DNA from 4 places in the Nocardia nepalensis genome. Region 1 is predicted to be linked to each of the others. Evidence: riboswitches for the same ligand, from Rfam matches in the RefSeq annotation. Region 1 holds a riboswitch; each other region holds the start of a gene.
What was found. A riboswitch is a leader RNA that binds a small molecule or an ion and turns the genes downstream of it on or off. The one in region 1 is predicted to bind S-adenosylmethionine.

Region 2: linked by a shared signal. The riboswitch ahead of ACHQ4I_RS36065 (rhodanese-like domain-containing protein) and the one ahead of ACHQ4I_RS36760 (aminotransferase class V-fold PLP-dependent enzyme) in region 1 are both predicted to bind S-adenosylmethionine.
Region 3: linked by a shared signal. The riboswitch ahead of ACHQ4I_RS38495 (bifunctional o-acetylhomoserine/o-acetylserine sulfhydrylase) and the one ahead of ACHQ4I_RS36760 (aminotransferase class V-fold PLP-dependent enzyme) in region 1 are both predicted to bind S-adenosylmethionine.
Region 4: linked by a shared signal. The riboswitch ahead of ACHQ4I_RS00165 (amino acid ABC transporter permease) and the one ahead of ACHQ4I_RS36760 (aminotransferase class V-fold PLP-dependent enzyme) in region 1 are both predicted to bind S-adenosylmethionine.

The regions. Positions count from the first base shown of each region.
Region 1 is NZ_JBKBET010000038.1:462,808-470,206, forward strand. It holds gene ACHQ4I_RS36740 (crotonase/enoyl-CoA hydratase family protein) at 1-774, opposite strand, end outside; gene ACHQ4I_RS36745 (2-oxo-4-hydroxy-4-carboxy-5-ureidoimidazoline decarboxylase) at 936-1,250, shown strand; gene ACHQ4I_RS36750 (YbaK/EbsC family protein) at 1,301-1,774, shown strand; gene ACHQ4I_RS36755 (flavin reductase family protein) at 1,944-2,498, shown strand; gene ACHQ4I_RS36760 (aminotransferase class V-fold PLP-dependent enzyme) at 2,732-4,054, opposite strand; SAM riboswitch class IV at 4,101-4,214, opposite strand; gene ACHQ4I_RS36765 (LysE family translocator) at 4,341-4,976, shown strand; gene ACHQ4I_RS36770 (MDR family MFS transporter) at 4,981-6,405, opposite strand; gene ACHQ4I_RS36775 (MarR family winged helix-turn-helix transcriptional regulator) at 6,487-6,909, shown strand; gene ACHQ4I_RS36780 (Pls/PosA family non-ribosomal peptide synthetase) at 7,073-7,399, shown strand, end outside.
Region 2 is NZ_JBKBET010000038.1:324,799-332,197, forward strand. It holds gene ACHQ4I_RS36040 (HAD-IIA family hydrolase) at 1-575, shown strand, start outside; gene ACHQ4I_RS36045 (MarR family winged helix-turn-helix transcriptional regulator) at 853-1,305, opposite strand; gene ACHQ4I_RS36050 (DJ-1/PfpI family protein) at 1,302-1,934, opposite strand; gene ACHQ4I_RS36055 (RpiB/LacA/LacB family sugar-phosphate isomerase) at 2,055-2,501, opposite strand; gene ACHQ4I_RS36060 (O-succinylhomoserine sulfhydrylase) at 2,780-3,994, opposite strand; gene ACHQ4I_RS36065 (rhodanese-like domain-containing protein) at 4,023-4,439, opposite strand; SAM riboswitch class IV at 4,454-4,570, opposite strand; gene ACHQ4I_RS36070 (Rv0361 family membrane protein) at 4,635-5,090, opposite strand; gene ACHQ4I_RS36075 (FAD-dependent oxidoreductase) at 5,450-6,838, shown strand; gene ACHQ4I_RS36080 (amidohydrolase family protein) at 6,961-7,399, shown strand, end outside.
Region 3 is NZ_JBKBET010000040.1:232,479-239,877, reverse strand. It holds gene ACHQ4I_RS38505 (TetR/AcrR family transcriptional regulator) at 1-298, shown strand, start outside; gene metX (homoserine O-acetyltransferase MetX) at 403-1,554, opposite strand; gene ACHQ4I_RS38495 (bifunctional o-acetylhomoserine/o-acetylserine sulfhydrylase) at 1,551-2,879, opposite strand; SAM riboswitch class IV at 2,962-3,072, opposite strand; gene ACHQ4I_RS38490 (TetR family transcriptional regulator) at 3,116-3,880, opposite strand; gene ACHQ4I_RS38485 (MFS transporter) at 4,015-5,508, shown strand; gene ACHQ4I_RS38480 (NADP-dependent isocitrate dehydrogenase) at 5,849-7,066, shown strand.
Region 4 is NZ_JBKBET010000001.1:34,139-41,537, forward strand. It holds gene ACHQ4I_RS00150 (LppM family (lipo)protein) at 1-422, shown strand, start outside; gene ACHQ4I_RS00155 (glycosyltransferase family 2 protein) at 419-1,576, shown strand; gene ACHQ4I_RS00160 (hypothetical protein) at 1,746-2,468, opposite strand; SAM riboswitch class I at 2,800-2,893, shown strand; gene ACHQ4I_RS00165 (amino acid ABC transporter permease) at 2,904-3,929, shown strand; gene ACHQ4I_RS00170 (amino acid ABC transporter ATP-binding protein) at 3,926-4,723, shown strand; gene ACHQ4I_RS00175 (ABC transporter substrate-binding protein) at 4,743-5,717, shown strand; gene ACHQ4I_RS00180 (GNAT family N-acetyltransferase) at 5,725-6,303, shown strand; gene ACHQ4I_RS00185 (LLM class flavin-dependent oxidoreductase) at 6,300-7,399, shown strand, end outside.

The DNA of each region.
Region 1 (7,399 bases):
AGCCTCGGTCAGGTCCTCGGACGGCAGGAATGCGGAGTTCCACGCCGAGACGTAGCGCAGTCCGGCGGCCACCTGATCCTTGGTGCGCTGCTCGAGCACATCCTTCGCGCCCTGCACCACCAGCGGCGGATTCGCGGCGATCTCGCGGGCGGTCGCGTGCGCCGCGTCCAGTACCGCCTCCTGATCGGCGAAGACGTCGTTGACCAGGCCGATCTTCTCGGCACGCGCCGCGTCGATGTCCTTACCGGTGTAGGTGAGTTCGCGCAGATGGCCCTCGCCGATGATGCCGGGCAGCCGGTGCAGCGACCCGATATCGGCGACGATCGCGACCTTCGCCTCGCGCAGGCTGAACTTCGCGTCCGCGCTCGCGTAGCGGATATCGGCGGCGGCGATCAGATCCAGCCCGCCGCCGATGCACCAGCCGGAGATCGCGGCGATGACCGGCTTGCGGCAATCGGCCACCGCGGTCACCGCGGCCTGCATCCTGCGCACCTCGTAGAGGAAGTCGGTGCGCGGGGCGGCCAGCGCCTTATCCGCCAGCAGCGGACCGAACATGCCCGCCATGGCGGGCAGGTCGAGTCCGTAGGAGAAATGTTTTCCGGAACCGGTGAGCACAATGGCACGAACCTCGGCATCGGCGTCCAGCTCGCGGAAGATCTCCGGCAGCTCCCGCCAGAAGTCCGGACCCATGGCATTGCCCTTGCCGGGGCCGGTCAGGGTGACCTGCGCGATGTGGTCCTTGGTTTCAACGGTGAAGGCCTGCCAATCAGTCATTCGTTCAGCGTAAAGCAGGTGTGAGCAGGCCAGTCGACCAGTCAGCGCCACGTGTAAATGCTGTGCAAAATTGCCGCCACCCACTGGTTCCGACGTCGGCGTCGACCACATCATGGTCGAGTCAGCAAACCCGCATCATCGGCTCGGAGACCATTATGTTGATGCATCAAGGAATAGGGCTGGACCGCTTCAATGCCATGACTCGCGACCGTGCCGTGCATGCGCTGTTCGAAGTCTGCTGCAATGTCACCTGGGCGGCCACGCTCGCCGATGCCCGCCCCTATCCGAATCGAGATGCGCTGCTGGCCAAGGCGGATCTCGGGTTGCTCGCACTCTCCCGATCCGATCTCGATCGCGCCTTCGATTCCGTTGTGCACGAACGGGTCACACAGCGCAGCGTGACCGAGCTGGCGCGGATCGTGCGCGATCGGATCGACCAGATGCTCGGGCCCACCGAGGGATATCCCGAATACTGACCGATGAAATTCGACCGGCGTACGGCCCGCAATCCCTCTACTCTGGTTCCATGCGCAGGTCGCTTCCACCAGTCGCATGCCGGGTCGCCGATACCCTGATCGCGCGCGGCCACCACGGTGTCATCGTCACTCAGCCCGCTCCCACGCCCACCGCCGCCGATGCCGCACGGGCACTCGGCGTCGATGTGGGCGCCATCACGAAATCACTGGTGTTCCTGCTCGACGAGGATCCGGTGCTGCTGCTGGTCTCCGGCGCGCATCAGGTGGATCTGGCGCACACCGGCGAACGGCTGGAGGGCACCCTCACCCGCGCCCCGGCCGAAATGGTGCAGCAGGTGACCGGTCAGCCCATCGGCGGCATCGCACCGGTCGGCCACCCCACCAACCTGCCGACCTGGGTGGACAATGCGCTGTCCGCGCACCGAGAGGTCTGGGCCGCGGGCGGCGTTCCGAATACCCTGTTCCGCACCTCGTTTCGCGAACTAGTGCGCATTACCGCCGGACTTCCGATCGACGTGGATTGAATTCCGCACCCGCCCGGCGAGCAGCGCGGACCACGAAATGGAGATCAATCCAACAACCGCGCGACGGTCCATTGCCGACAAACCCGGCGTAGTTTCGTCATGTGAGCGAGGGAAGCATCAGTACAGCACCAACGGTCGCAGCCGAGCCGAACGCTAGCGAGGCGGAGCTGTGACCGAGGCTCAACCCCCCGCCGACACGGACATCCAGATTCCCGATGATCTGAGTGGTATCACCGCCGAGCTGTATCGCTCCTCCATGCGGCACTATCCGGCGGGCGTCACCGTTGTCACGCTGGGCTCCGCGAACGGTCCGGTCGGCTTCACCGCGACCTCCTTCGCATCACTGTCCCTGGAGCCGCCCCTGGTCTCCTTCAATATCGCCCACACGTCGTCGAGCCTGACGGCACTGCGGGCGGCCGATTCCGTGGTGGTCCATTTCCTCGGCGAACACCAGCACGATCTGGCCAAGCGCTTCGCCCGCACCGCCGACCAACGCTTCACCGATCGCTCCCTGTGGACCACCTTGGACACCGGCGAGCCCGTCCTGCACGGCACCCCCATCTGGATCCGCGCCACGATCCAACAGCGGATCCCCATCGGTGATCACACCTTCGTCGTCGGCCTGGTCACCCGGGTCCACGACAATACCGACGAGCAACCAAGCGCCGCGCCGCTGCTCTACTACCGCGGCCGCTACTACCGCCCGACCTCACTCGAAGACTGAACTCCTGGCCCACCAAAGCCTTTCAGCATCGGACTACCGCACTCGAGCCATGGCTATCGGTCAGCGGCGTCCGAGATCGGGCATGGCCTGCAAGGCTGCGCTCCGGCGGAAGCGGAACGGCAGCTACGGTCCCGGCCTCCACTGGGCTATGCGACCCATTACGCGATGTTCCCGCAGCGGTGGGCCGTCAGCCCGATGCCGCGCGGCGGCTGTGACCGAGCGGTCGAATGCGATCAGCCGATCGAGCAGGGCGCGGCGCCGTCGGCGGAGTTGGGGCTGATGAAAGGGCGGGTCTCGGGGGACGGGTTCCAGAGGCCTTCGGTGCAGGCGTAATTCCAGCTCGCACCCTTGGCGACGAGGGTAGCGATGGCCTCGACGAGCCGGTCCACATCGGCGGAACTGGTGCCGAGGCCGATGCTGGCACGCAGAGCGCCGTCGAGGCCGAGGCGCTCGAGCAGCGGATGGGCGCAGAAACGGCCGTCGCGGACGCCGATGCCGTGTTCGGCGGAGAGGTAGGCCGCGACGTGGCCGGGGACGAAACCGTCCAGGGTGAAGGCAACGATGCCGACGGTGTCCGGGCTGTCGTCCCAGATGCGCAGCAGATTGACGCCAGGAATGTCGGACAGGCCAGCGCGCAGGCGATCGGCGAGCAGATGTTCGTGGGCGGCAAGGGTTTCGGGATCGATCGCACACAGCGCGTTGCATGCGGCGGCGAGCGCGGCCGCACCCAGGACGTTCGGCGACCCGGCCTCATGACGATGTGGCGCGGGCGCCCATTCCGCGCGGGTGGTGCTGACCTCACGGACCGCACCGCCGCCCGCCAGATACGGTTCGGCGGCATCGAGCCAATCCCGGCGTCCGACAAGCACTCCCGCGCCGAACGGTGCGTAGAGCTTGTGGCCCGAGAATGCGAGGTAGTCGACGCCGGTGTCGCGCAGGCTGATTCGACGATGCGGCGCCAGTTGCGCGGCATCGACCAGAATGCGGGCGCCGCACTGGTGCGCGATGGTGGCCAGGCGCTCGAGCGGCAGCACCTCACCGGTCACATTGGAGGCGCCGGTGACCGCGAGCAGCGCGGCGGGCTTACTGCACAGTTCGGCGATGAGCTGACGGATGGTCTCCTCAACGGTCGCGGCGGCCTCGACCACGCGGCGGCCGCGCCTGGTCCAGGGCAGGAAATTCGCGTGATGCTCGGTATCCAGCACCACGGTGTCACCGGGGACGCAGGCGGCGAGCAGGTTCAGCGAATCGGTGGTGTTGCGGGTGAACACCACGACCTGGTCGTCGGCGGTATCGAGGAAGCGCGTGACCGAACCGCGGGCCGCCTCGTAGCACTCGGTGGAGATGCGCGAGGCGTAACCCGCACCGCGGTGCACGCTCGCATAGAACGGCAACAGCTGCTGCACCCGGTCGGTGACCTCGGCCAATGCCGGTGCGCTCGCGGCATAGTCGAAGTTCGCGTAGGTGGTCGTCCCGCCCTGGACCAGCGGCACCTGGAGGTCGCCGCCGGAGACCCGGGCGAGGGGGGCACAGGTCGGTTCGAGAACAGCAGTCATCACAAAATCCCATCGGCTATGGGACTCGTCATCAGGTGATTGTCCGAGTCCGCGCTTGCCGCACCCGGTCGGGCTGCGGCCCGGTCGTCACCCGGAGCACCCCACCGCGGAGGAGGGTTGCCGACCAGCTAGCCGGGGCTTGACGCTGGTGCTCATGACCTGAACCGAGACTGACAGATGCCGCACCGCTCTGTCAACCGCCGTTTCCGGCCCACGACCGGTCGCATACACATGCACTCGAATAAATAACCTTGCAGCACTGGGTGATATGCGGTCTCATCGAGAGGTGACGCTTTCCCTGCTGCTCAGCTTTATCGGCCTGTGCATTCTGCTGTCGATCACGCCCGGCCCGGATTCGTTTCTGGTGCTGCGCTTCTCGATCGTGGACGCACGCCCCGGCATCGCCGCGGCGGTCGGCTCGGCGCTAGGTGGCATCGTCTGGGCGGTGGTGGTCGCGGCCGGGGTCGCCGCGCTGCTGGAACAGTCCGCGACGGCCTACCGGACGCTCAAGGTCATCGGCGGAATCTACTTGGTGTACTTGGGAATTCGGGCGCTGCTCGCGCACCGCAAACAGCGCCCGGCCGGCACCGCTCAGGCGTCCGGGCAGCCGAGCCCGGGCGAGGCGATATCGATTCGCTCGGCGTTCGCCGCGGGCCTGGTGTCGTGCATGTTCAACCCGAAGGTCGGGCTGTTCTACCTGGCGGTGCTGCCGCAATTCCTCACCGATGTCACCTTCGTGAACACCCTCGCGCTCGGCGCAATCGAATGCACCGTCGCCGCCGTGGAGATGATCCTGCTCGCTCTGCTGGCCGCCCGGGCGGTCGCCATGCTGCGCCGCCCCCGGGTCCGCGATCGGCTCGAGCAGATCAGCGCGGCTATCCTCGCCGCACTCGGCATCGGCACCGCAGCCTCGGCCGCGTAATCCGTTACGTCGGCCGATTCTCCTTGCGCCACAGCAGCACCGATGCGATCAGCGAGACAACGGCAGCGGCGGTTAGCCACCAGAACGCCTGCCGGAACCCGGCATCCACCGGCAATCCGGCATCGGCCGCGCGATACAACACCACCGCCAGCAACGCCGCCCCGATCGATCCACCGACCCGCTGCAGGATATTGACGAACGACGCCGCATCCGGAATTTGCTCGGGCCGCACCGACGCATAGGCCGCGGCCACGATCGGCATCCCGGTCAGCCCGGTCGCCATGCCGCGAATCAGCAAGAGCGCCTGTATCACAACAGGATTCATCGAGGCATCACCGAGCGCGAACGGCACCGAGACGGCGACGGTGACCGCACTGCCCACCACCGCGACCACACCGCCGCCGTACCGATCGGTCAACCGTCCGCCGATCGGCATCGCGATGATGCCGCCGAGCCCGAACGACATCAGCAGCAACCCCGTCGCTACCAGTCCGTCGCCGTGCAGGACCTGAAAGTACAAGGGCAGCACCAGCATTGCCCCGAACATCGAGGCACCGGCGAAGAAGTTCGCCACATTCGCCGTCGCGAACACCGGATGCCGGAACAGTCCAACATCGAGCAGACTCGCACCGCGCCCGCGCACCGACCGGGCCACGAACAGACCGAGTGCCAGCACGCCGACCACCACCGACATCCACACCGTCGGCGCGGAAACGCTACCGCGACTGCCGAATTCACCCAGCCCGTAGACCAGTGCCGACAGACCTATCGCGATCGACGCGAATCCGGTGGCATCGAATCGGCCTCCGGTATCGCTCGTCGCCGAACGCGGCAGCACCCGCCGTGCCAGCACGAATGCCACCAGCCCGAACGGGATATTGATCAGGAACAGCCACTCCCAGTCCAGGTTCGCGAGCATGACGCCGCCGATGGTCGGCCCGATCGCGGGTGCGGCGACCACCGCGATCCCCACCACGCTCATCACCCGGCCCAGCCGATGCGGACCGGCGACCTGACCGATCAGCGTCTGCCCCGCGGGCACCAGCAAACCCGCGGCCAGCCCCTGCGCGATCCGCAATCCGATGAGCCAGCCGATATTCGGCGCCAGCGCACACAACCCCGAGGTCACGGTGAACCCGGCGAGCGCACTCAACCAGACCCGGTCCATCCCGAACCGGCGTCCGAGCCAACCGCACAGCGGCAGCGTCACGGCGAGTGCCAGCAGATATCCGCTCGCGATCCACTGCGCACTATCCAGTGCCGCACCGAGATCCGTGGCGATGGTGTTCAGCCCGATATTGACCAGTGACGTATCCAACATGCTCATCACGGCGCCGAAAACCACCACACCGGCGACCCGCCAGACCCGAGCGGGGATCGGTTCGAGTGCGGGTGCGGCAGCGGCGACGGCCGTTCGAGTATCCGACATGGATCCTCCGCTATTCGTAGACAACCTAGATTGCGGAGGTTATCAACAATCTTGTTGCTCAACAATAGATACAATTGCCCAATGCCCGCCGACTACATCCATCCCCGCGGCCTGCTGCGCTTCCCGACCTACGCGCTCGGCAAGCTGCACAAGGCCGTGCACGCCGAAATGGGCACGTCACTGCGCGAACATTGGGTGCTGGTCTGCCTGGAGGAGTTCGACGACCTGTCCCAGCAGCAGGTCTCCACCGCGCTCGGCATCGATCGCAGCGAGGTGGTCCGGCTGATCGACGGCCTGGAGGCGGCCGGGTTCGTGATCCGCACCCGCGATTCGGTGGACCGGCGCAAGTACCGGCTTTCCATCACGCAGGCCGGACGGGCCGAGCGCCGCAAGACCGATGAACTCATCGAACAGGCCGCCGAGCGGGTGCTGTACCGGCTCGATGACGAGGAGCGGCGCACCCTGCACCGCCTCGCCCTGAAGGCGCTCGGCGAAGATCTCTGAGCCCACCGCGCCAACCGACCACCCGGTTCGGTCGACGACAGTCAGCCGATACCGCAGGTACCGTGGACAGTTGGTCACCGTGGTGTTTGCCCACTGGTAACCCTCTTGTGAAACAACAACTCGGGAAGCGCTAGGCAGGTCTATGAGAGGTGGGCAGGACGTAATGCTGCAGCCGCAGGTCGACACCGCGGCGGGCGAGGACCCGGCGACCGGACTCCCCACGCCCCATCCCTTACTTCGCGCCGCACTCGCACCGCAGGTCAGGACCCTTGTCGACATTCTGAACAGCACCGCGCAGGCCCACCCCGAGGCACCCGCGATCGATGACGGCCGCGTAGTGCTCAGCTATACGGACTTGCTGGCCGAGATCGACGAAGGTGTCGTCCGATTGACGGCGGCAGGCGTTCATCCCGGCGACCGGGTCGGGGTCCGCATGCCCTCCGGCACATATGAGCTTTACGTCACCATCCTGGCCATCCTCTTCGCCGGT
Region 2 (7,399 bases), 140 kb from region 1:
CCTCGGCGCTGGCCACCGCGACCTTCCTCAACGACCAGCGCCCCAACGGGACCGCTTACGTCGTCGGCGAATCCGGGCTCACCACCGCGCTACACGAAATCGGTTACGTGCTGACAGACAGCGATCCCGACTATGTGGTGCTCGGCGAAACCCGCACCTACTCCTTCGAGGCGATCACCACCGCGATCCGCCTGGTCGACCGGGGCGCGCGCTTCATCGCCACCAACCCGGACGCGACCGGCCCGTCCCGCGAAGGTCTACTGCCCGCGACCGGTTCGGTCGCCGCACTGATCACCCGCGCGACCGGCAAGGAGCCGTACTATGTCGGCAAGCCGAACCCGCTGATGATGCGCTCGGCGCTGCGCCGAATCGGCGCACACTCCCAGTCGACCGTCATGATCGGCGATCGTATGGACACCGATATCGTCTCCGGCCTCGAGGCGGGCATGCGAACCATCCTGGTCACCACCGGCATCTCCACCCGCGAATCCGTCGAGCAATTCCCCTACCGCCCAACCCTGGTCGTCGACTCGGTAGCCGACCTCGTCGGCCGAACCGACAAGCCCTTCAACTGACCCGCCTGCGCACCTTCTCCGGATCTGCACCGGGTGCCCACAAGCGCCACTGTCACACGGGCAGCCACCACCACACAGGCTGCCACCACCACAGGCTGCCACCGCCACAGGCTGCCACCGCCACATGGGCTGCCACCGCCACACAGGCAGCCACCATCCACACAGGCTGCGGGATCGCGGGCAGCGGGCACACCGTCCGAGCGCACTAGCGTGTCCGATCACGGACGCTCGCGATCACGGCGTTCCCCGGTAGGCGGCACGAAACCGCAGTTGGGGATCAGGATTCGTCGGTGATGGTGTCCAGGGCAGCGGAGAGCCGGGTCATGACCTGAACGGTCAGGGTGAATTGCTCGGGCCCGAGTTCGTCGGCGAGGCGTTTGGCCATGACCGCGTGCTGCGGGTTGATGCGTTTGATCGCGTCGCGACCGGCCTCGGTGACCGCGACGAGTTTCGCGCGGCGATGCGCCGGATTCGGCCGGTATTCGGCAAGTCCCTTGTCCACCAACAGATCCGCGATGCGCTGCACGCTCTGGCGGGTGATGCCCATCGCGCGGGCGATACCGGACACCGGCAGCGGTCCGCGCAGCACCGCGCCGAGCACCTGCCACCACGCCACCGTGATGCCCGCTGGAACGGCCAATTCCTCGCCTATGGCAAGGAATTGGCCGTTCAGCCGGAACGAGGTGATCGCCGCGGCGCTGAAAAGCTCTTGTTCGGGCGTATCGGTCATGTCTGCGACGATGCCATCTCGTATTCGGCGAGTTCCGCATAGCCCGTCGGATCGCTGTGCCCGTACAGCCGATACCACGCGTCGAGGATGCGCGGCTCGTACACGCCGAGCAGACCGAGCACTTCGCGCGCGAATTCGAACGGCGCCGCAGCACTGGCCGTGATCACGTTATCGCCGGTCACCGCCGGCGCCGCGATGTAATGCGCGGCACCCGAATATCCGCTGTACTGCAGAACTTCGGCCGCATTGCTGGTGTGCGCCCGATCATCGAGCAGCCCCTCCTTCGCCAGAGCGAGGGTGGAACCGCAGATCCCCGCGACCGGCACACCCGCTTCGACGAACTCCCGCGCCTTGCGCGCGAAGGGCGCCAGCTCGTCACCGGTCATCCACAGATCGGCCCCCGGCAGGATCAGCATCGCACTGTCGGCCGGAGTGAGATCGGCGAGCGCCACATCCGGCACGATGCGCACTCCCGCCATCGTGGTGATCGGATCCTTGGTCGGCCCGACGGTCAGCACCCGGAACGTCCCCGGCGCAACCTGCCAGCGCGGACTGTTGATATGCGCGGTGGCCGCACCCACCTCCCAGTCGGCGAGCGTGTCGTACACGGCCATGTGAACTGTTCTCATCAGCATGACAGTATGCTGTCATCATTGACAGGATACTGTCAATGATGCTCAGTCCTCAGCCTGGAGCTCGTAGGCGGCGCCGAACCGACCAGAAAGCCCAAGCTCCCCGCCGGGAACCGATCAGTGACCGCGTTCGATCTTCGCGAGATGGGCGATGTTGGCGCGGTCATCGGGATCCGTGCTGGGTTCACCGCCGAACCACGCGTCCAGAATCTCCGTCAGCTCCGCCCTGGAAGTCGAACGTAGGCTCAGCGCAAGCACATTCGCGTCATTCCACTTGCGCGCACCAACCGCCGTCGCCGCATCAGCACACAGCGCCGCCCTGATCCCCGCCACCTTGTTGGCGGCGATAGAAGCCCCCGTCCCTGTCCAACAGCACACCACCCCTTGCTCCGCCCGACCCTCGGCCACATCCCGCGCCGCCGCCTCGCTGGCCCAAGCCCAGTCGTTGCGCTCACTATCCGACAGCGCCCCGTGCACCAACGTTTCCAGCCCCCGCCGCCCGAGCTCCACCACCAGCTCCTCGGCCACCCCCACCCGCTCATCCGCCGCAACCGAAATTCGCATACCCCAAGCGTAATAACGTCCCCACCACACGGCCCGAAGACTCAGCACAACCCCGATCAGCCCAACGCTACGAAACTCCCCCCAACGCCTCGCCCATGGCCCAATCGATGACAAATCCGGCCGCCGCGCATCGAACGGCACTGCGGGCGCCAGCGCCGACCGGTCGCGTCACATCGCTTCCTGAAGCACCCAGTTCAGCGGCTGGATTCGACTGATCGGGCTGGCCATACCGAGGAACTCGAGCGCAATGTTCGATATCCACGGCCACAGCGGACCTACTAACTCAGGGCGCGCTCCAGATCGCCCAGCAGATCCTCGACATCCTCGAGCCCCACCGAGATGCGCACGACACCGTCGGACAGCCCGATGGTCGCGCGCCCTTCGGGCCCCATGGCGCGATGGGTCGTGGTGGCGGGGTGGGTGATCAGGGTCTTGGAATCACCGAGGTTGTTGGAGATATCGACGATGCGCAACCGGTTCAGCACCTCGAAGGCGCGCTTCTTGGCCTCGTTCGCGGGCGCGTTCAGCTCGAAGGTGACCACCGTGCCGCCGCCGCTCATCTGGCTGGTCGCCAGCTCGTGCTGCGGATGCGACTCCAGGTACGGATAGCGCACCCACGAGACGGACTTGTTGCCCTCGAGGAAACGTGCGATACGCAGCGCGGATTCCGTCGAATGACGCACGCGCAGCGGCATGGTCTCCAAACCCTTGAGCAGGGTCCACGCGTTGAACGGGCTCAGCGCCGGACCGGTGTGGCGCATAAGGTTTTTCACCGGACCGTCGATGTAATCGTGCGGGCCCAGAATCGCACCGCCGAGCACCCGGCCCTGACCGTCGATGTGTTTGGTGCCGGAATACACCAGCACATCCGCGCCGAGCTCGAAACCGCGCTGCAGCAGCGGCGTGGCAAAGACGTTGTCCAGCACCACCTTCGCGCCCGCGGCATGCGCGAGTTCGCTCACCCGGCGCACGTCGACGAGCGTCTGCATCGGGTTGGCCGGCGTCTCGAAGAACACCGCCTTGGTCGGCACCGACAGCGCCTGCTCCCACTGGTCGAGATCATCGCCGTCGACGAAGACCGTCTCCACGCCCCAGCGCGGCAGGATCTCATTGCACACCACGAAGCACGAGCCGAACAGGCTGCGCGCGGCCACAAGTCGATCGCCCGCGCCCAGAAGCGCGCCGAGCGCGGTGAAAACCGCCGACATGCCGCTCGCGGTCGCGAAACATGCTTCGGCGCCGTCCATCAGACGCAGCCGCTCCTCGAACATGGCCACCGTCGGGTTGCCGTAGCGGGAGTAGACGAAATGTTCGATATCGCCGGTGAACGCGGCCTCGGCCGCCTCGGCGCTCTCGTAGACGAATCCGGAGGACAGATACAGCGCCTCGGCGGTCTCCTCGAATCCGGAGCGACGCAGCCCACCCCGCACGCCGAGCGTCGCGGGGCCGACCCCCTCGGGCAGCGGCTTGTCGAACGCACCACCGGTGATCATGACCGGCTCCCGACTACACAGCACGAACTCATGACTGCCGCCACGGCAGACCGAGCGCGCGCCAGCCGGTGCCGCCGCGATGACCGGACTCGTCGATCGGGCCCTCGAAGCCCTCCAGCACGTTGTACGACGGCTCGATCCCGACACCGGTCGCGGCGACCGCCGCACCGACGGAACGTTGCCCGGAGCGACACAGGAAGACGACGGGCGCCGCCGGATCGCGACCCTCCAGCGCCTTGGTCAGCTGCGCGACGAACTCACCATTGCGGGCGCCGTTACTGTCGACCCATTCGATCAGCACCGTCGGCCGGTCGATCGAACTGGTATCGGGCACGCCGACGAAGCGCCATTCGGCTTCGGTGCGCACGTCGACCAAGACGGCTTCCGGATTGTCCCGCAACAACTCCCACGCCTGCTGTGGGGTGATGTCACCGGCATATGTCATGCGATCCTCCTGTGAATCCACGCTTGCCGCACCTGGGTTCCGGTGCGCGGCCAGGTCGTCACCCGGAGCACCCCACCGCGGAGGAGGGTTGCCGACCAGCCAGCCGGGGCTTGACGCTGGTTCTCATGACCTGCGTCCGAGATTGCCTGGGCAGGGGCCGCCATGTCAAACGCCGGTTCGCGCCACGCCGGTAAGTCAGTTGCAGACGATCCAGCGGTCGCCGGAGCGAACCAAATTCCACGTCGCCGGCGTCTCCCGGCCGTCGACCGCGATGGTCACATTCGCCTTCGCCTTATCGCCGTCGACCATGGCGTTCTCAATCTTGGTGACCTTGATCGACTTTCCGGCCGCGGCGCCGCCGAACTGGGCGGCCAGCGGCGACTTGCTCTCGTCGAATCCCTGGCAGGCAACTGCGGGCGGCGGCGTGCTGTCGGTGGTGCCGCGGGCCTCCGCGTAGCGCTGCACCGCGGCCGAGATCTTGTCCGATTCTGTGACATTTTTCTCAGCGGGCGAGAGCACCGCGCCCAGCACGATGGCGACCAGGACGACGGCCGCAAACACGGCTGCCGCGATGAACGGCGCGATGGAGCGGCGATCGGTCTGGTCGACCTCGATTACGGGTTCTTCGTCGGCGCTCTGCTGCTCTGTCATGGCTCGATCATCCCTGGTGGACGGCGGTATCCGGCAGTCGCCCCCGGACTCGGGCGCGGCCGAGCCCAGCATCGGTGCCGCGACGATTTGATAGTCGCGGGGAGAGCGGGTACTCCGGTAAGTGAGCCGAATGGCAAGCGTCCGGTTCACGCACCGCCCGCAGGGTGCGCCATGCGCCACCGATAGAATCGCGAGACTGCGGCCTGCTGTCATAGCCATATGGCAGCTCACCGTCGTAGCGACTGTGCAGCCGCGAGCCGCCTGTCCGCATCGTCAGGTGCAACCAAGAGGATGCGTCAAGTTAGCCTAAGCTAAGACTGATGCCGTTAATTGTTTCGACCATAAGGTGCGCGTAAAAGATGACCGAACAAAGTGCAGCGACTCGCCCGCTTCGCATCGCGATCGTGGGCGCAGGACCGGCCGGAATCTACGCCGCCGACGCGTTGATGAAGTCCGATGCCGAGGTGAGCATCGACCTCTACGAGCGCATGCCAGCGCCGTTCGGGCTGATCCGCTATGGCGTCGCGCCGGATCATCCGCGCATCAAGGGCATCATCACCGCCCTGCACAAGGTGCTCGACAAGCCGCAGGTCCGCCTGCTCGGCAATATCGACTACGGCACCGACATCACCCTCGACGACCTGCGCACGTTCTATGACGCGGTGATCTTCTCCACCGGCGCCAACGCCGACCGCGCGCTGGACATCCCCGGCATCGGCCTGGACGGCAGCTACGGCGCCGCGGACTTCGTGTCCTGGTACGACGGCCACCCGGACGTGCCGCGCACCTGGCCGCTGGAGGCCGAGAAGGTCGCCGTGCTCGGTGTCGGCAATGTGGCACTCGACGTCGCGCGCGTGCTCGCCAAGACCGGCGACGAACTGCTGCCGACCGAGATACCGCCGAACGTCTACAACGGCCTGAAGGCCAATAAGGCGATCGAGGTGCACGTCTTCGGCCGCCGCGGCCCGGCGCAGGCGAAGTTCACGCCGCTCGAGCTACGCGAACTCGACCACTCCCCGACCATCGAGGTCATCGTCGATCCGGAGGACATCGACTACGACGAGGGCTCGGAGGCCGCGCGCCGGCATTCCAAGCAGGTCGACATGATCGCGAACACCCTGGAGCAGTGGGCCATCCGCGATGTCGGCAACCGCCCGCACAAGCTGTTCCTGCACTTCTTCGAATCCCCCGCCGAAATCCTCGGCGAGGACGGCAGGGTCGTCGGCCTGCGCACCGAGCGCACCCAGCTCGACGGCACCGGCAACGTCAAGGGCACCGGCGTCTTCAAGGACTGGGACGTGCAGGCCATCTACCGCGCCGTGGGCTACCTGTCGCAGAACCTCACCAACCTGCCGTTCGACGATCAGGCCGGCGTCGTCCCGAACGAGGCCGGACGCGTCATCGCCGACGAGGACGCCGACGGTGCGGACCGCTACATGCCCGCCACCTACGTCACCGGCTGGATCAAGCGCGGCCCGGTCGGCCTCATCGGCCACACCAAGGGCGATGCCAACGAGACCGTGGCCTGCCTGCTCGACGACAGCGTGAACTTCACCCCGGCCGAGAAGCCGGAGCTGGACGCCGTCACCGAATTCCTCGAGGGCAAGGGCATCCCGTTCACCACCTGGCAGGGCTGGTACCGCCTCGACGCGCACGAGCGCGCACTCGGCGAGCCGGAGGGCCGCGAGCGCGTCAAGGTCGTCGAGCGCGAGGACATGCTGCGCGCCAGCGAACCGCACAAGGTCTAGCCCGAACGCCGCAGGGGTGACCACCACCCCTGTGGCACTCGACAAACCGACACCGCCGCGGCGGCGCGAAATCTGTCGGGTCTGCGGCAGCGGAAATTTCTGCACTGAGGCATTCTGTACAAGTGTTCGATGCCCATCTCCACATCTTCGACCCGCGGTTCCCGCTGGCCGAGAACGAGGGCTACCTGCCCGACCCGTTCACCATCGCCGATTACCGAAAGCGTATGTCGCGCTTCGACCTCGGCGGCGGCGCCGTGGTCAGCGGATCCTTCCAAGGCACCGATCAGAGCTATCTGAAAGCGGCGCTGGCGGAGCTCGGCGAGGGGTGGGTGGGCGTCACCGCGTTGGATCCGGACGCCACCGATGAGGAGATCATCGAACTCGACCGGATCGGCGTGCGCGCGCTGCGGTTCAACGTCAAGCGCGCGGCCGCGGATATCACCGCCATGACGCTGCAGGCGCTGCGTGCGCATGAGCTCGTCGGCTGGCATGTCGAGGTCTATATCGACGGCAACATGCTCACCTCACTGCAACCGGTGATCTCGAAGCTGCCCGTGCTCT
Region 3 (7,399 bases), on a different contig from region 1:
CGACGAATACCGTGCGGCACTTGCCGATTCCCGCACCGGCGTCTTCGATCAGGCCGAATCCCTGGTCCGCATGGGCATAGCGGTGGATTCACGCTGGGCGGGAATGGATTCCGGACTGCTCACCAACTCGCTGCTGAGCGTCGCCGAAATGCTCGGCAGGCTCGCGGTCAGCGCACCCGACGAATATCCCCGCGAGCGGCTGGAGAGCTTCGTCCACTCCATCGTCCAATTGCTGATCGGCGCACCCGACCCTGGCGCACTGCGAGCCGGCAAGCCGAGCGCGGGCAGCTTCGGCTGAACTGACGCGGCCTAGCGCTGCGGATCCCGGTGGCGGTAGGCCCAACCCAGCCACAACTTTCGCCTGATCGACTGGATCCGTGTCCCCGTGCCAATGGTGAACTTTCAGCTGGTTCGGCTGAGGCGGGCCAAGCGCATGGTTTCGATCAGCAGCTTCGAGACTGCTGCTGCTTCGGTGAGAAAGCCGTCGTGTCCGTCGCGCGAGACCACGATTTCCAGACCCTCGCAGCCGGGCAGGCCGTCGGCGAGTTCCTGCTGAGTTCGCAACGGGTACAGGCGATCCGAATCGACACCGCCGACCACACAGGGCACCGGGGTGGCGGCCAGCGCAGCGGTGACTCCGCCGCGCCCGCGGCCGATGTCGTGGCGGTTCATCGCCTCGGTGAGCAGCACATAGGTGGCGGGATCGAAACGGCTACAGAGCTTTTCGGCCTGGTGGTCCAGGTAGCTCTGCACCGCGTAGCGGCCGCCGTTCCATGGATCCTCATCGCCCTGCGCGTTGTTCTCGAAGCGGTGGTCGAGTTCGCCCTCGGTCCGGTAGGTCAGGTGCGCGATGCGGCGGGCGATGCCCATACCGGTCGTGGGGGCGCGGTCGGTGTCGTGGTAATCGCCGCCCTGCCAATCCGGATCGGCCTTGATGGCGGCGATTTGGGTTGTCTGCGTGCCGATCTGGTCGGCCGTGGCGCGTGCGCCGACGGCCAGCACCAGCGCGGATCCGACTCGGTCCGGCGCGCCGACCATCCACTCCAGCACTCGCATGCCGCCCATCGAACCGCCGACGACGGCGGCCAGGCGCTCGATGCCGAGCAGATCGAACAGCGCCGCTTCGGCGGTGACCTGATCCCGGATGGAGATCTCGGGAAACCGTGCGCCCCAAGGCTTTCCGTCCGGCGCCAGCGTCGACGGCCCGGTGCTGCCCTTGCAGCCGCCGAGCACGTTCGTGGCGATGACGCACCATTCGTCGGTATCCACCGGAGCACCGGGACCGACCATGCCGTCCCACCAGCCGGGCAGCGGGTGGATATCGTCGGGCACCCCGACGACGTGCGAGTCGCCGGTCAGCGCGTGCTCGACGAGCACCACATTGTCCAGCGCGGGGGAGAGCTCACCCCAGCGCTGCACGGCCAGATGCACGTCCGGAATGACCGCGCCGTTCTCCAGCTGTACGTCTCCGATGGCGATGATGCCGAGCCGCCCGTCCGGCGGTGGCAGGGCCACCGCCGGACGGGCGGTACTCGGTTCGGCACTCACAGTCACGGCGCCGCCGCCGCGAAACCGGCTCGCAGATCGGCCAGAATGTCATCGATCCCCTCGATGCCCACCGCGAGCCGGACCAGCCCCGGAGTGACGCCGGAGGCGAGCTGCTCCTCGGGCGTCAACTGCGAGTGCGTCGTCGACGCCGGGTGAATCACAAGAGAACGCACATCCCCGATGTTAGCGACATGGCTGTGCAGGGCTAACGCGTCCACGAACTTCTTGCCCGCATCAACACCGCCGCGCAGTTCGAACGCGACGATCGCGCCCGCGCCCTTCGGCGCCAGCTCGGCGGCGCGTTCGTGCCACGGCGAGGACGGCAGCCCCGCGTAGGACACCGATTCCACCGCCGGGTGCGTGCTCAGGAACTCGGCCACCGCCTGCGCGTTGGCGACGTGGCGCTCGAGCCGCAGGCTCAGCGTCTCGATGCCCTGACTGATCAGGAACGCGTTGAACGGCGACACCGCCGCACCCAGGTCGCGCAGCAGTTGCACCCGCGCCTTGAGTGCATAGGCCGGAGCGCCGAGATCGGCGAAGACCGCGCCGTGGTAGCTCGGGTCCGGGGTGGTGAAGCCGGGGAACCGGGATTCGCCCTGCGCGTCGCGCACGGTCCAGTCGAAGGTGCCGCCGTCGACGATCACCCCGGCGATCGCCGAACCGTGCCCGCCCAGGTACTTGGTCGCCGAATGCACAACGATGTCGGCGCCATGGGCCAGCGGCTGGATCAGATACGGGGTCGCGACCGTGTTGTCCACGATCAGCGGCAGGCCCGCCTCGTGTGCGATCGCGGAAATGCCGCGGATATCGAAGATCGCGCTGCTCGGGTTGGCGATGGTCTCGCCGTAGAAGGCCTTGGTATTCGGCCGGATCGCCGCGCGCCACTGCTCGAGGTCGTCGGGATCCTCGACGAAGGACACCTCGATGCCGAGCTTGGGCAGCGAGTAGTGGAAGAGGTTGTAGGTGCCGCCGTAGAGGTGCGGGCTGGAGACGATGTGATCGCCAGCGGCGGCGAGATTGAGTATCGCGTAGGTCTCCGCGGCCTGGCCGGAGGCCAGCAACAGCGCGGCCACACCGCCCTCCAGGGCGGCGATGCGCTGTTCGACCACGTCCTGGGTCGGGTTGGTGATCCGGGTGTAGATATTGCCCGGCTCGGCCAGCCCGAACAGCGCGGCCGCGTGATCGGTGTCACGGAAGGCGTAGGAGGTGGTCTGGTAGATCGGGAGTGCACGTGCGCCGGTGATCTCGTCGGGCGTCTGCCCGGCGTGGATCTGCTTGGTCTCGAAGGACCACTGCGCCGGATCGGCCGCGGACGCGATGGGGTCACTCATGTCTTGCTCCAAAAGGGTTGTTCGCCAGCAGGTTTATGGGATTGCGGGTGACGGACAACAACACATGGGGGGAACCTCCTGAGGTGCGCGCTTGCTCTCGGCTTTCGAGAGCCCGGTCATCACCCGGAGCACCCCACCGCTGCTGGAGGGTTGCCGTCCAGCAAGCCGGGGCTTCGCGCTGGCACTCATGACCTGACCGACATGGTAACCGGCGGGCGGTCGACGGCTGAAATCCGTTAGCCGTTTTCCGCCGCAACGGTGTCGATGCGCCCGGTGCACACGCGCATGAACTCGTCGAATGATGTGGTGAACGCATTGCGGGCGTCGGCAGCGGCGGCCGAGGTGTCCGCGTCGTCGAAGATCGAGTTCGTACATTCCATGCTGAGGTGACCGATCAGCTGCCACGCGCCGACGACCAGTCGCACCGGCAGCGCGTCGGGCTGGGTGCCGAGTCGTTCGGCGATCGCGTCGGCGATGGCGGCGTTCTTGTCGTCGGCGAGTTCCATGCTCTGCGCGCTGACCGTCGGACTGCTGCGCAGGATCCGCTGCATCTGCTGAAAGCGCCGGAATGAGATCGGTCCGTCGACGCTGACCGCGGCCCTGTCGACGACCTGCAGGAACGCCTCACGCAGCGATTGCAGTTCATTGCCGGTGACCGGAAGTCCGCGCAGGCATTCGGCGATGGCGAGGCCGAAATCCTTGACCGGCCCGAGGACGATGTCCTCTTTGCTGTCGAAGTACCGGTTGATGGTGCGCGGTGATACGTCCGCGCCGTTCGCGATCTGCTCGACCGTCGTCGCGTCGAATCCCTGTGCGTCGCACAGGTCCAGCGCCACCTCGATGATGCGCAGCCGAGTCTGCTGCTTCTTGCGTTCGCGCAGCCCGACGCTCGCGGGCGCGCTGGGCCCTGCATTCACCGCGCTGGGCCCTGGATTCACTGAGGCGCGTGCGGCGTCGTCGGCTGCTGCGCCCGCGCCGATCGGCGTCGATGACTCGAGCATGCCCTCATGCTATCGCAATTGGGACCGATCGTGTCTTTAACGGTCAAATGTCGCAATCAGACATTTTTCTCTTGACGACAAATGTCCGCCGATGACAGGATGACTGCACGACTTCGGATGGCGAGGAGAGCAAGATGACCGACACTGCGATAGCGGTTGACGTTCCGGAAAGACAGCGCAGTTCGGCGCGCTGGTGGGCCCTGGGTGTGATCGCTTTGGCCCAGCTCATGGTGGTTCTCGATGCGACGATCGTGACCATCTCACTGCCGTTCGCACAACGTGATCTCGACATCAGCGATGGCAATCGGCAATGGATGCTCACCGCCTACACGCTGATTTTCGGCGGCCTGCTGCTGCTCGGCGGACGGCTCGCGGACTACCTCGGACGGCGCCGGGTGTTCATCGTCGGTCTGGTCGGATTCGCCGGTGCATCCGCGGTGGCCGGTCTCGGGCAGAACGGCGCGGAGCTGTTCGCCGGTCGGGCCTTGCAGGGTGCGTTCGCGGCTTTGCTTGCGCCCGCGGCACTTTCGCTACTTTCGGTGACCTTTACCGAGGCAAAGGAGCGCGCGACCGCGTTCGGTGTCTTCGCGGGTATCTCCGCCGGTGGCGCCGCACTCGGCCTGATCGCGGGCGGTGCGCTCACCGAGTACGCCTCCTGGCGCTGGTGCCTGCTGGTGAACACGCCGATCGCCCTGATCGCCCTGCTCGGTGCGCTGGCGTTTGTGGTGAAGGACATACCGGTCCCGCGCACCGGCGGCTATGACGTGCCCGGCGCGGTCACGGTCACGCTCGGCCTGATCGCCATCGTGTACGGCTTCAGTCGCGCCGCCGAGGACGGCTGGCTGGCCGGGAGCACCCTCGCGCTGCTCGTCGTCGGTGTCGCATTGCTGATCGCCTTCGTCGCCATCGAGCGTCGCTCGTCGAATCCGCTACTGCCGCTGCATATTCCGGGTGAGATCAACCGCGGTGGCGCATTCCTGGCCGCCCTGCTGATCCCGATCGCGATGTTCGCGATGTTCTTGTTCCTGAGCTACTACTTCCAGATCACCCTCGGCTACTCGTCCCTTAAGGCGGGCTTCGCCTTCCTGCCGTTCCCGGCGGGTATCGCGATCTCGGCCGGTGTCACCAGCGCGCTGCTGCCGAAGCTCGGCCCGCGTCCGCTGATGGTGGCGGGTGCCGTGCTCGGCGTCCTCGGTCTGCTGTGGCTGGCGCAGCTGAGCTTCGGTGACAGCTACGCGGCCAGCGTGCTGCCCGCACAGTTGCTCATCGCGCTCGGCATGGGTCCGCTGTTCGTCGGCATGCAGACCGTCGCACTGCACCAGGTCGAGGAGGCGGATTCGGGTGTGGCAAGTGCGCTGCTCAATGCGGCGCAGCAGGTCGGCGGCGCGGTCGGCACCGCGTTGCTGACCACCATCTCGGTGCAGACGGCCAAGTCCTACGCCGAGGCGCACGCCACCATCGACAATCTCATGGCCCGCGCCTCGATTCACAGCTACGACGTGGCGTTCTATGTCGGTGCCGGATTCTTCCTCGCCGCGGTTCCGGTGATCGCGCTGATGATCCGGGACAAGCCGGAGAATCTGATCGAGGGATCCGAGGAGGGCGCGCGGATTCCGGTCGCGGTCTGATAGCGAAATAGCTTGTCCGGGTATCGCAATCCGATGCGGTACCCGGACATCGCTGTTTCTGGGCGTGTTCAGCGGCTCGAAGCGCTGATGATCCGATGGCGCCGACAGTGGCGCGGACCACGTCCGACCTACTTGTCGGTAACAATTTCGGGCGTCTTCACATGGGGGGCTGCCCGCGCGGTGAGGTCAATGGCAGCAGTACGCTTGTCTTGTTTGCACCACACGTCTCGCGGACAACGCGGGACATATACGTTGTCTGTTGGAACAGCTGGGGTCCGCTCACAAGCGTGTTCGCCTGGCCGTGCAATGAGGGCACCATCCTAGGAGGACACGAAGATCCATGTCCAAGATCAAGGTTGAAGGCACAGTCGTCGAACTCGACGGCGACGAGATGACCCGGATCATCTGGCAGTTCATCAAGGACAAGCTGATCCACCCGTATCTCGACGTGAACCTCGAGTACTACGACCTCGGCATCGAATATCGGGACAAGACCGACGACCAGGTCACGATCGATGCCGCGAACGCCATCAAGGAACACGGTGTCGGCGTCAAATGCGCCACGATCACCCCGGATGAGGCCAGGGTCGAGGAATTCGGCCTGAAGAAGATGTGGCGCTCGCCCAACGGCACCATCCGCAACATTCTGGGCGGCACCATCTTCCGCGCGCCGATCATCATCTCGAATGTGCCGCGACTGGTCCCCGGCTGGACCAAGCCCATCATCATCGGCCGTCACGCGTTCGGCGATCAGTACCGCGCCACCGACTTCAAGGTGTTCCAGGGCGGCACCGTCACCCTCACCTTCACCCCGGACGACGGCAGCGAGCCGATCGTGCACGAGGTCGTGAAGATGCCCGAGGACGGCGGCGTCGTGATGGGTATGTACAACTTCCAGAAGTCCATCGAGGACTTCGCGCGGGCCACGTTCAACTACGGGCTGCAGCAGAACTACCCGGTCTACATGTCGACCAAGAACACCATCCTCAAGGCCTACGACGGCATGTTCAAGGACACCTTCCAGGAGGTGTTCGACGCCGAGTTCAAGACCCAGTTCGACGCGGCCGGACTCACCTACGAGCACCGCCTCATCGACGATATGGTCGCCTCCTCCATGAAGTGGGAGGGCGGCTACGTCTGGGCCTGCAAGAACTACGACGGCGACGTGCAGTCCGACACCGTGGCCCAGGGCTTCGGCTCGCTCGGCCTGATGACCTCGGTGCTGCTGACCCCGGACGGCAAGACCTGTGAGGCCGAGGCCGCGCACGGCACCGTCACCCGGCACTACCGCCAGCACCAGCAGGGCAAGCCGACCTCGACCAACCCGATCGCATCGATCTTCGCCTGGACCCGCGGCCTCGAGCACCGCGGCAAGCTGGACAACACCCCCGAGGTGATCGGCTTCGCGCAGACCCTCGAGGACGTCGTCATCAAGACCGTCGAGGGCGGCCAGATGACCAAGGACCTGGCGCTGCTCGTCGGCAGCGACCAGGGCTACCTGACCACCGAGGAATTCCTCGGTGCGCTCGACGCCAACCTGGCCCGCGCCCTGCGCTGACAGGTTGAATTGAATACCCGGCGCTGGGCAAGAGCCAGCGCCGGGCGCGACATACGGGCACCCGCACCACACCGGTGGTACGGGTGCCCGCACTGTTTCCCGGGCCGTGCGCTCCTTTCTCGGGATCCGCACTCGCTTGCGGGCACCCCAAGCCGTTCGGATCCTGACCGAGGGGGCCGGAGTCGCGGGGTGGTGCCCATTGGGCTGCCCGGTATGCGCGGTATGGCAGTGGTTGGTATGACTTCTCGATTCTGACGTGTGGGAACTCACGTTTACCCGGGAAGCGGAGGCAGTCGCCGGGCGGTTACATGAATACGTGACCAGATCCGTTGC
Region 4 (7,399 bases), on a different contig from region 1:
TCGGCGGACTCTCCGAGCAGACCCAGGGCATGTTCAATCTGTCGTTCCAGCGCACCGGCGACCTGGTCAGCCTCAACGGCCGAGTCGACCTGAAAGCCGTGCCACCGCACGGCTCGGACGTGCAGTTCACGGTGGCATTCCCGGCCCGGGTCGCCAAAACGAACGGCAACCGCGAGGACGACTCCACCGTCTCCTGGAAACTCCCGCCCGGCGACGTCTCCACCCTGCGCGCCGAAGTCAGCTACGCAGACCCGAACACCCGCTCCTTCGCGGGCTGGGCCGGAATCGTCGGCGGCATCACCCTCGCCGTCGCCGCCATCATCGCCGCCATCGCCTACATGGACCGCAACCCCGCACCCCCCGGCGCCCCCCAAGGCGGTTTCTCCCTGAACAGCCTGTTGCGTTCGCGGATCCGACGCTGACCTTGCCGAGGGCGGCCGCGGCTGTCGGGACCCGGATCGGCGCGGCGATCGCGTTGTTCGGTTGCGGGGTTGCGCTATTCAACCGGGCCACGGTGCGCAGGCTGTCAACTGGATCGACAACCGCGATCGAACACGTGACGATCTGCGTCCCCGCGCGTGACGAGGCGCGGCGACTGCCCGGGCTGATCGACGATCTTCGACGGCAGGTGGGGGTACCGCGGCTGCGGGTGCTGATACTCGATGACGCGTCCAGCGACGGGACCGAAGCGGCCGCGGTGGCCGCGATCGCGGGCGATGCCCGATTCACGGTGATCCGATCCGAGGCCGAACCCGCGCCGGGGTGGACCGGGAAGGCCGCGGCCTGCGCCCGGCTGGCCGAGTTGGCCGACGCGTCGGTGCTGATCTTTCTCGACGCCGACGTGCGGCTGGCGCCGAGCGCGGTCGCCGCCGCGGTCGCCGAGCTGCGCCGGAGCGGGGCCGCGTTGCTGTCGCCGTGGCCGTATCAGGTGGCCGAATCGCTCGCCGAGGCGCTGGTGCAGCCGCTGCTGTGCTGGTCGTGGGCGGCGACCCTGCCGATCGCGATCGCCAACCGCAGCCGCAGACCCTCGACAGCGGTCGCCTGCGGCCAATTCCTCGTCTTCGATGCCGCCGCCTACCGCGCCATCGGCGGCCACACCTCGGTCGCCGCCAGCCCCACCGAGGATCTGGATATCGCTCGCGCCCTGCGCCGTTCCGGTCGCCGCACCGAACTGGTCTCTGCGGGCCGCTCGGCGCGCACCCGAATGTACCGCGACGCAACCGAACTCGAAGCAGGCTATACCCGCTGGCTCTGGTCGGCATACGGCGGCACGACAGTCGGCGGCGCGGCCGTGGGAGCTATCGCCGCACTGGCCTACTGGGTACCACCCCTCGCCGCCATCGCCGGTCGCGGCCGGACGCGCGCCACCGGTCTCATCGGCTACACCGCCGCAGTCACCAGCCGCCTACTCACCCGCTCCCTGGAAAACGGCCCCCTCACCCGCACCGATACCCTTGCCGCCCTAGCACACCCACTCTCCATCGCCGCCTACCTCCGCCTATGGACCCACTCCCACCAAGCCCACCGCACAAACACCCTGACCTGGAAAGCCCGCCCCCTCACCCCCACCCACTGACCCGCCCCTCTCCCCGCCGCCCTCAATTGGCGACCAAGATCAGGTGGAATCTATGGCGGCATCGCCCGAGAGAACCCCGCCACCAGTTCCACCTGATCTTGATCGAATCCGCGGCAGGTTCGCGACCCCGCTTGGTGGGTCTGGTTGGCGACGTTGGAGTTCGCCGGGGTCAGCGGACCGTGGTGATGCCCACGGTCGGGAGGAAGTAGCAGGGCTTGCCGCCGTTGTCGATGGATCCGAAGACTGCGGCGAGGACGGTGCCGGAGCCGGTGTCGACCGGGACGGCGCGGACGCCGCCGGCGGGAAATGCGCTGAAGAAGTCCTGGATGGCGCGTTCGGCGAGTGGTCTTACCTCGGCGGGGATTTCGGCGGGGACGATCGATCGGACCACGTCGGAGAGCGGGCCCATCGCGGTAATACCGCTGCGGCCGTTTGCCAGGTTCACCCAGGCGACATTCATGCCGGAGACGTTCGTGCGCTCCGGCCCCACGCCGTAGGGCACGAAGGTGAACATCGTCTGGCCCGACTTGACCGCGGACAGGTCGAGTCCGGGGATGGCCACAGTCGTCTTCGGCCACGGGCCGGGAACCGCGCCGGCGACGGCGGGGGTCAGGCCGAGGGTGGTGTCGTTGGAGCAGAAGGCCGCGGCCGCCGGATACAGGAACGGGTCGATGCCGAAGGCGCGCAGCGCTTCGACGGCGGCTCGGTAGGCGCTGAGTAAATCGCCGGGCGCGGCGGTACCGGCTTGGCCGGCCGGCTCGCCCGGCGTGGTCACCGCGGGTACGGGCATCGGCGCGGGAGCCGCGGCGGCGATGCCGGGGGCGGCGAGTGTCACCGCGGCCGCACCGGTCGCGATGGCGGTAAGCGTGGTCAGACGGCGCAGCACGGTCATACAGACCTCCTCATCGTCGGGCACGATCGAGGTCCGAGAGTACTCCGGCAAACCTTCGCAACTGGGCTCATTTCGACTGCCAACTCGGCCGCGTCGCGCGCCCGATCGGACTGCCGCACCGACCCGCCGCGCGGGCGAACCAGACGAAAGGCGCGGAAAGGACTGCGCCCCATGCACCACGAGCAACCGCACGACCGGGCCAATAATCGCTGCTCATGGCCATTCGGACAAGGTCTGCGCTCACGCTGATTCGTACCCTTGTGCCGGACTTCGCCTGCTTCGCATGATATTTCGGCTAGACCCATTGACCGACCCGTGCTCGGCGTCGGACACACCATCCAGAGCGACCGAGAGACCTGGCTCGTCGACGTCGCAGCAACCCCCCGGCCACCGGGTGCGGGTGCTTCCGCCGGGAACGATGGAGGAACCGAAATCATGAGCGCGTCCGTCGCATCCGATGCTGTGGCATCGGATGCCCCGATACCGGGTGCCCACACACCCGATGCCACGGCATCAGGTGCACTCGGCGCTGCCGTAACCACCGCCGACGCCCCCACCGTCGCAAGGACCTGGCACCCGTGGCGCTGGGTGGTCAGCGTCATCGCACTCGTCCTGCTCGCGCAGTTCATCCACGGGCTGGTCACCAATCCGGGCTGGGATTGGTCGACCTTCGCCAAGTACTTCACCGCGAAGTCGGTGTTGTCGGCGCTGAAGGTCACGCTGGAGCTGACGCTGTGGGGTACGGCACTCGGATTCCTGATCGGCACCGCGCTGGCGATCGCCCGGTTGTCGAATAATCCGGTGCTGCGGGTGATCTCGTGGGTCTACATCTGGGCGTTCCGGTCGATTCCGCTGATCGTGCAGCTGTTGTTCTGGTTCAACATCGCCTACCTCTACAACACGCTCTCACTCGGGATCCCGTTCGGCCCCGGCTTTCTCACCTTCGAGGTGAACGGCGTGATCAGCGGGTTCACCGCGGCGGTCATCGGCCTGGCACTGCATCAGGCCGCGTATTCGGCCGAGATCATCCGGGCGGGATTCATCTCGGTCGATCCCGGACAGCTGGAAGCCGCCGCGGCGCTCGGCATTCCGCGCCTGCGCCAGTTCCGCACCGTCATCGTCCCGCAGGCCATGCGCTCGATCCTGCCGAATGCGACCAATGAGGTGATCAGCCTGTTCAAGGGCACCTCGATCGTCTCGGTGATGGCGATCGCCGAACTCTTCTACCAGGTTCAGGTGATCTACGGGCGCAATGGCCGGGTGGTCCCACTGCTCATGGTCGCCACGGTCTGGTACATCGTGCTGACCACGATTCTCTCGGTGGCGCAGTACTACATCGAACGCCACTACGCCAAGGGCGCGCACCGCACACCCCCGCCGACGCCATTGCAGAAGGTGTGGAGCAAGCTGCGCGAAATCGCCGAAAGCGGTTCCGCCGCACCGCGCGGAGCGACCCGATGAGCGCGCCGGCAGCCGACGCGGTCGGCACCGACAAGGCCCCGGCCGTAGCGGTCCGCGGCGTGCGAAAGTCCTACGGCGCCACCGAGGTACTGCGACACATCGATCTGATTGTGCGTGCCGGCGAGGTGGTCACCGTGATCGGCCCGTCCGGCTCCGGCAAGTCGACCCTGCTACGCGTGGTCAACCACCTGGAGTCGCTGGACGCGGGCACCGTGCACATCGACGGCGAGCTGATCGGATACCGGCTGCGCCGCAACAAGTTGCACGCGCTGTCCGATCGCGAGGTGCGCAAGCAGCGCTCGCACATCGGCTTCGTCTTCCAGCAGTTCAATCTCTTCCCGCATCTGACGGTGCTCGACAATGTCACGCTCGCGCCGATTTCCGCGCAGGGTCGCCCGCGCCAGGAAATCGAGCGCGAGGCAAAGGAACTGCTGGACCGCGTCGGGATCGGCGAACTGGCCGACGCCTATCCGCGGCGGCTGTCCGGCGGACAACAGCAGCGCGTGGCCATTGCCAGGGCGTTGGCGCTGCGACCGCCGGTGATCCTGTTCGACGAACCGACCTCCGCACTGGATCCGGAACTCGTCGGCGAGGTCCTCGACGTGATCCGCGATCTCGCCGACGGCGGCACCGCGCTGGTGATCGTCACCCACGAAATCGGTTTCGCCCGTGAGGTGGCCGACACCGTCGTATTCCTCGACGGCGGCGTGATCGTCGAACAGGGCCCGCCCGTCGCCGTGCTCGACAACCCCGAGCATCCGCGCACCCGCGCATTTCTATCCCGAGTCCGCTGAGCGCGGTGCGCGCTCCCCGATGAACAGGTATTCCATGAAGATCTCCGCCCTGGTCGGCCTGGCCGCCACGGTCGCCCTGCTGGCCACCGGCTGCGGCACCGACCCCGATGCGGAAAACTCCGCCCAGCCCGCCGGTTCGATCACCTTCGACCTCTCCCCGGCCCAGTCCGGCCGGATCCACGCGCCCAAGGTCGATGCCATCGCCGCCGAACTGCCGCAGGCCATTCGGGACCGTGGCACGCTGGTGGTGACCGGATCGGGCAGCGCCGCACCGCCGCTGCGGTTCTACGCCACCGACGATAAGACCATCGTCGGTTCCGAGGTCGATTTCGCCTCGCTCATCGCCGATATCCTCGGACTGAAACTCGTTGCACAGGTGGCCGATTGGTCGCAGAACTTCGTGCGGGTCGACTCCGGCGAGGCCGATGTGTTCATCTCCAACGTCACCGTGACCGAGGAGCGCAAGGAGAAGTACGACTTCGCCACCTACCGCAACGACACCGTCGCGCTGGAGATCCCCAAGCAGAGCACGCTCGACTACAAGGATCGCAAGAGCCTGGCGGGCAAGCGGATCGGCGTCGGCAGCGGCACCAATCAGGAGCAGCTGCTGGTGAAGTGGAACGAGCAGAACATCGCCGAGGGCCTGCCCGCCATCGATATCGCCTACTTCCAGCAGATCACCGACTACTATCTGGCGCTGGCCTCGCAGCGCCTCGACGGCTACATCGGCCCGAATCCGTCCGCGATCTATCACAGCACGACCGCGAACCAGACCAAGATCGTCGCGACCTTCTCCGGTGCGGGTGAAACGCTGCAGGGCGAGATCGGTGTGCTCACCAAGAAGGACAACGGTCTGATCGGCCCGATCAACAAGGCGATCAACAACGCCATCCAGACCGGCACCTATCAGCAGGTCATCGATCGCTGGGGATTGAAGACCGAGACCGTGCCGAGTTCCCGGATCAACCCGCCCGGCCTACCGAAGAAGTCGTGATCGGCTTATGACAGCACGACTTTCACCGATCACGCGGCGGACATCGGCGCGGCCGGAGCTGCGCGTGCACGCGGTCGCCCAGGATGATCCGCTGACCACACCACTGCTCGCCGAACTCGCCGTCGAATACAGCACCCGATACGGCGGAACCGTTGGCGAGGTGCACGATTCGCTGCGCGACTACCCGGCGCAGGAGTTCGCTCCGCCGCGTGGCGGACTGCTGGTGGTCACCCGCGACGGAGAACCCGTGGCGGGTGGGGCATTCCGCCGCTACGACGACGAAACCGCCGAGCTCGAACGGATCTGGACCGCCCGCGAACACCGCAGGCAGGGGCTCGGCCTATTCGTGCTCGAGCAGTTGGAGACCCAGATCGCCGAACGTGGTTACCGGCGCATCTATCTGACCACCGGCCCACGCCAACCCGAGGCTGTCGGGCTGTACCTGGCGCACGGGTACACCGCGCTCTACGACCCGGATATCCCGGCCGAAGAGGTCGGCCCGCACCCCTTCGAAAAGTATCTGTCCCCCAAAAGCCATCTCCCCGCATCGCATTCCATCGCCGACCAGGTAGGGGCCCGCGCATGAAGTTCCTGCTGTTCACCCTCGTCACCCGGGTGCCCGATCCGAGCACCGGACGGCTGCCCGGCACGAGGGAACGTCTGACCAATGTCATCGACCAGGCCCGCCTCGCCGAGGAACTCGGCTACGACGGGTTCGCCGTCGGTGAGCGGCACGAGGATCCGTTCCTATCGGCCGCGCCGCCGGTGATTCTGTCCCATATCGCCGCGGTCACCTCGCGGATCAGCCTGTTCACCGCCGTCACCACGCTGAGTCTGCTGGATCCGGTGCGCGCGTTCGAGGACTACTCGACGCTGGACAACCTCTCCGGCGGACGCCTCGAACTGATCATCGGCAAGGGCAATGGCGCGGCGCAGGCGAAGCTGTACCACGTCACCACCGAGGACCAGTGGGATCGCAATCGCGAAGGCTACGAACTGTTCCGGGCGCTATGGGATAGCGACATCGTGACCTGGTCGGGCCGGTTCCGTCCGGAGTTGGTCGAGGCCAAGGCCCTGCCGCGACCGTGGCAGCCGCGCATCCGGATCTGGCACGGCAGCGCGACCAGCCGCGATTCGGTGGAACTCGCTGCACGCCACGGTGATCCGCTGTTCTCGGCGAATGTCACCAATCCGATCGAGCCGTATGCCGAACTGGTGCGCCACTATCGGGAGCGCTGGGAGCACTACGGGCACGACCCGGCCGACGCGCTGGTCGGTGCGGGTACGGCCGGATTCCACGTGGCGCGCACATCCCAGGAGGCCCTCGACGTATACCGCCCGATCTTCGAGGCGCGCTTGGCGCTGGCGCGCAGGGTCGGACTGCCGATCGTCTTCGAGACCCTCGACGATTTCGTCGCGCGCAGTTCGGCATTGGTCGGCAGCCCGGAGCAGGTGATCGACAAGGTCGGCCGCCAGCACGAGGCCTTCGGGCACGAGGTGATCCACCTGTCCGCCGAACGCGACGGGCGCACCGAGGCCCAGCATCGCGGGAGTCTCGAACTCTTCCAGGCCGAGGTCGCACCCGAACTGCGTCGTCGCATTCCGAGCAGACCGCTGGCCACCGACCGCGACACCGCCGAAAACGGCAGCGGGCGTCCAACCACTGACTACGACATCGATTC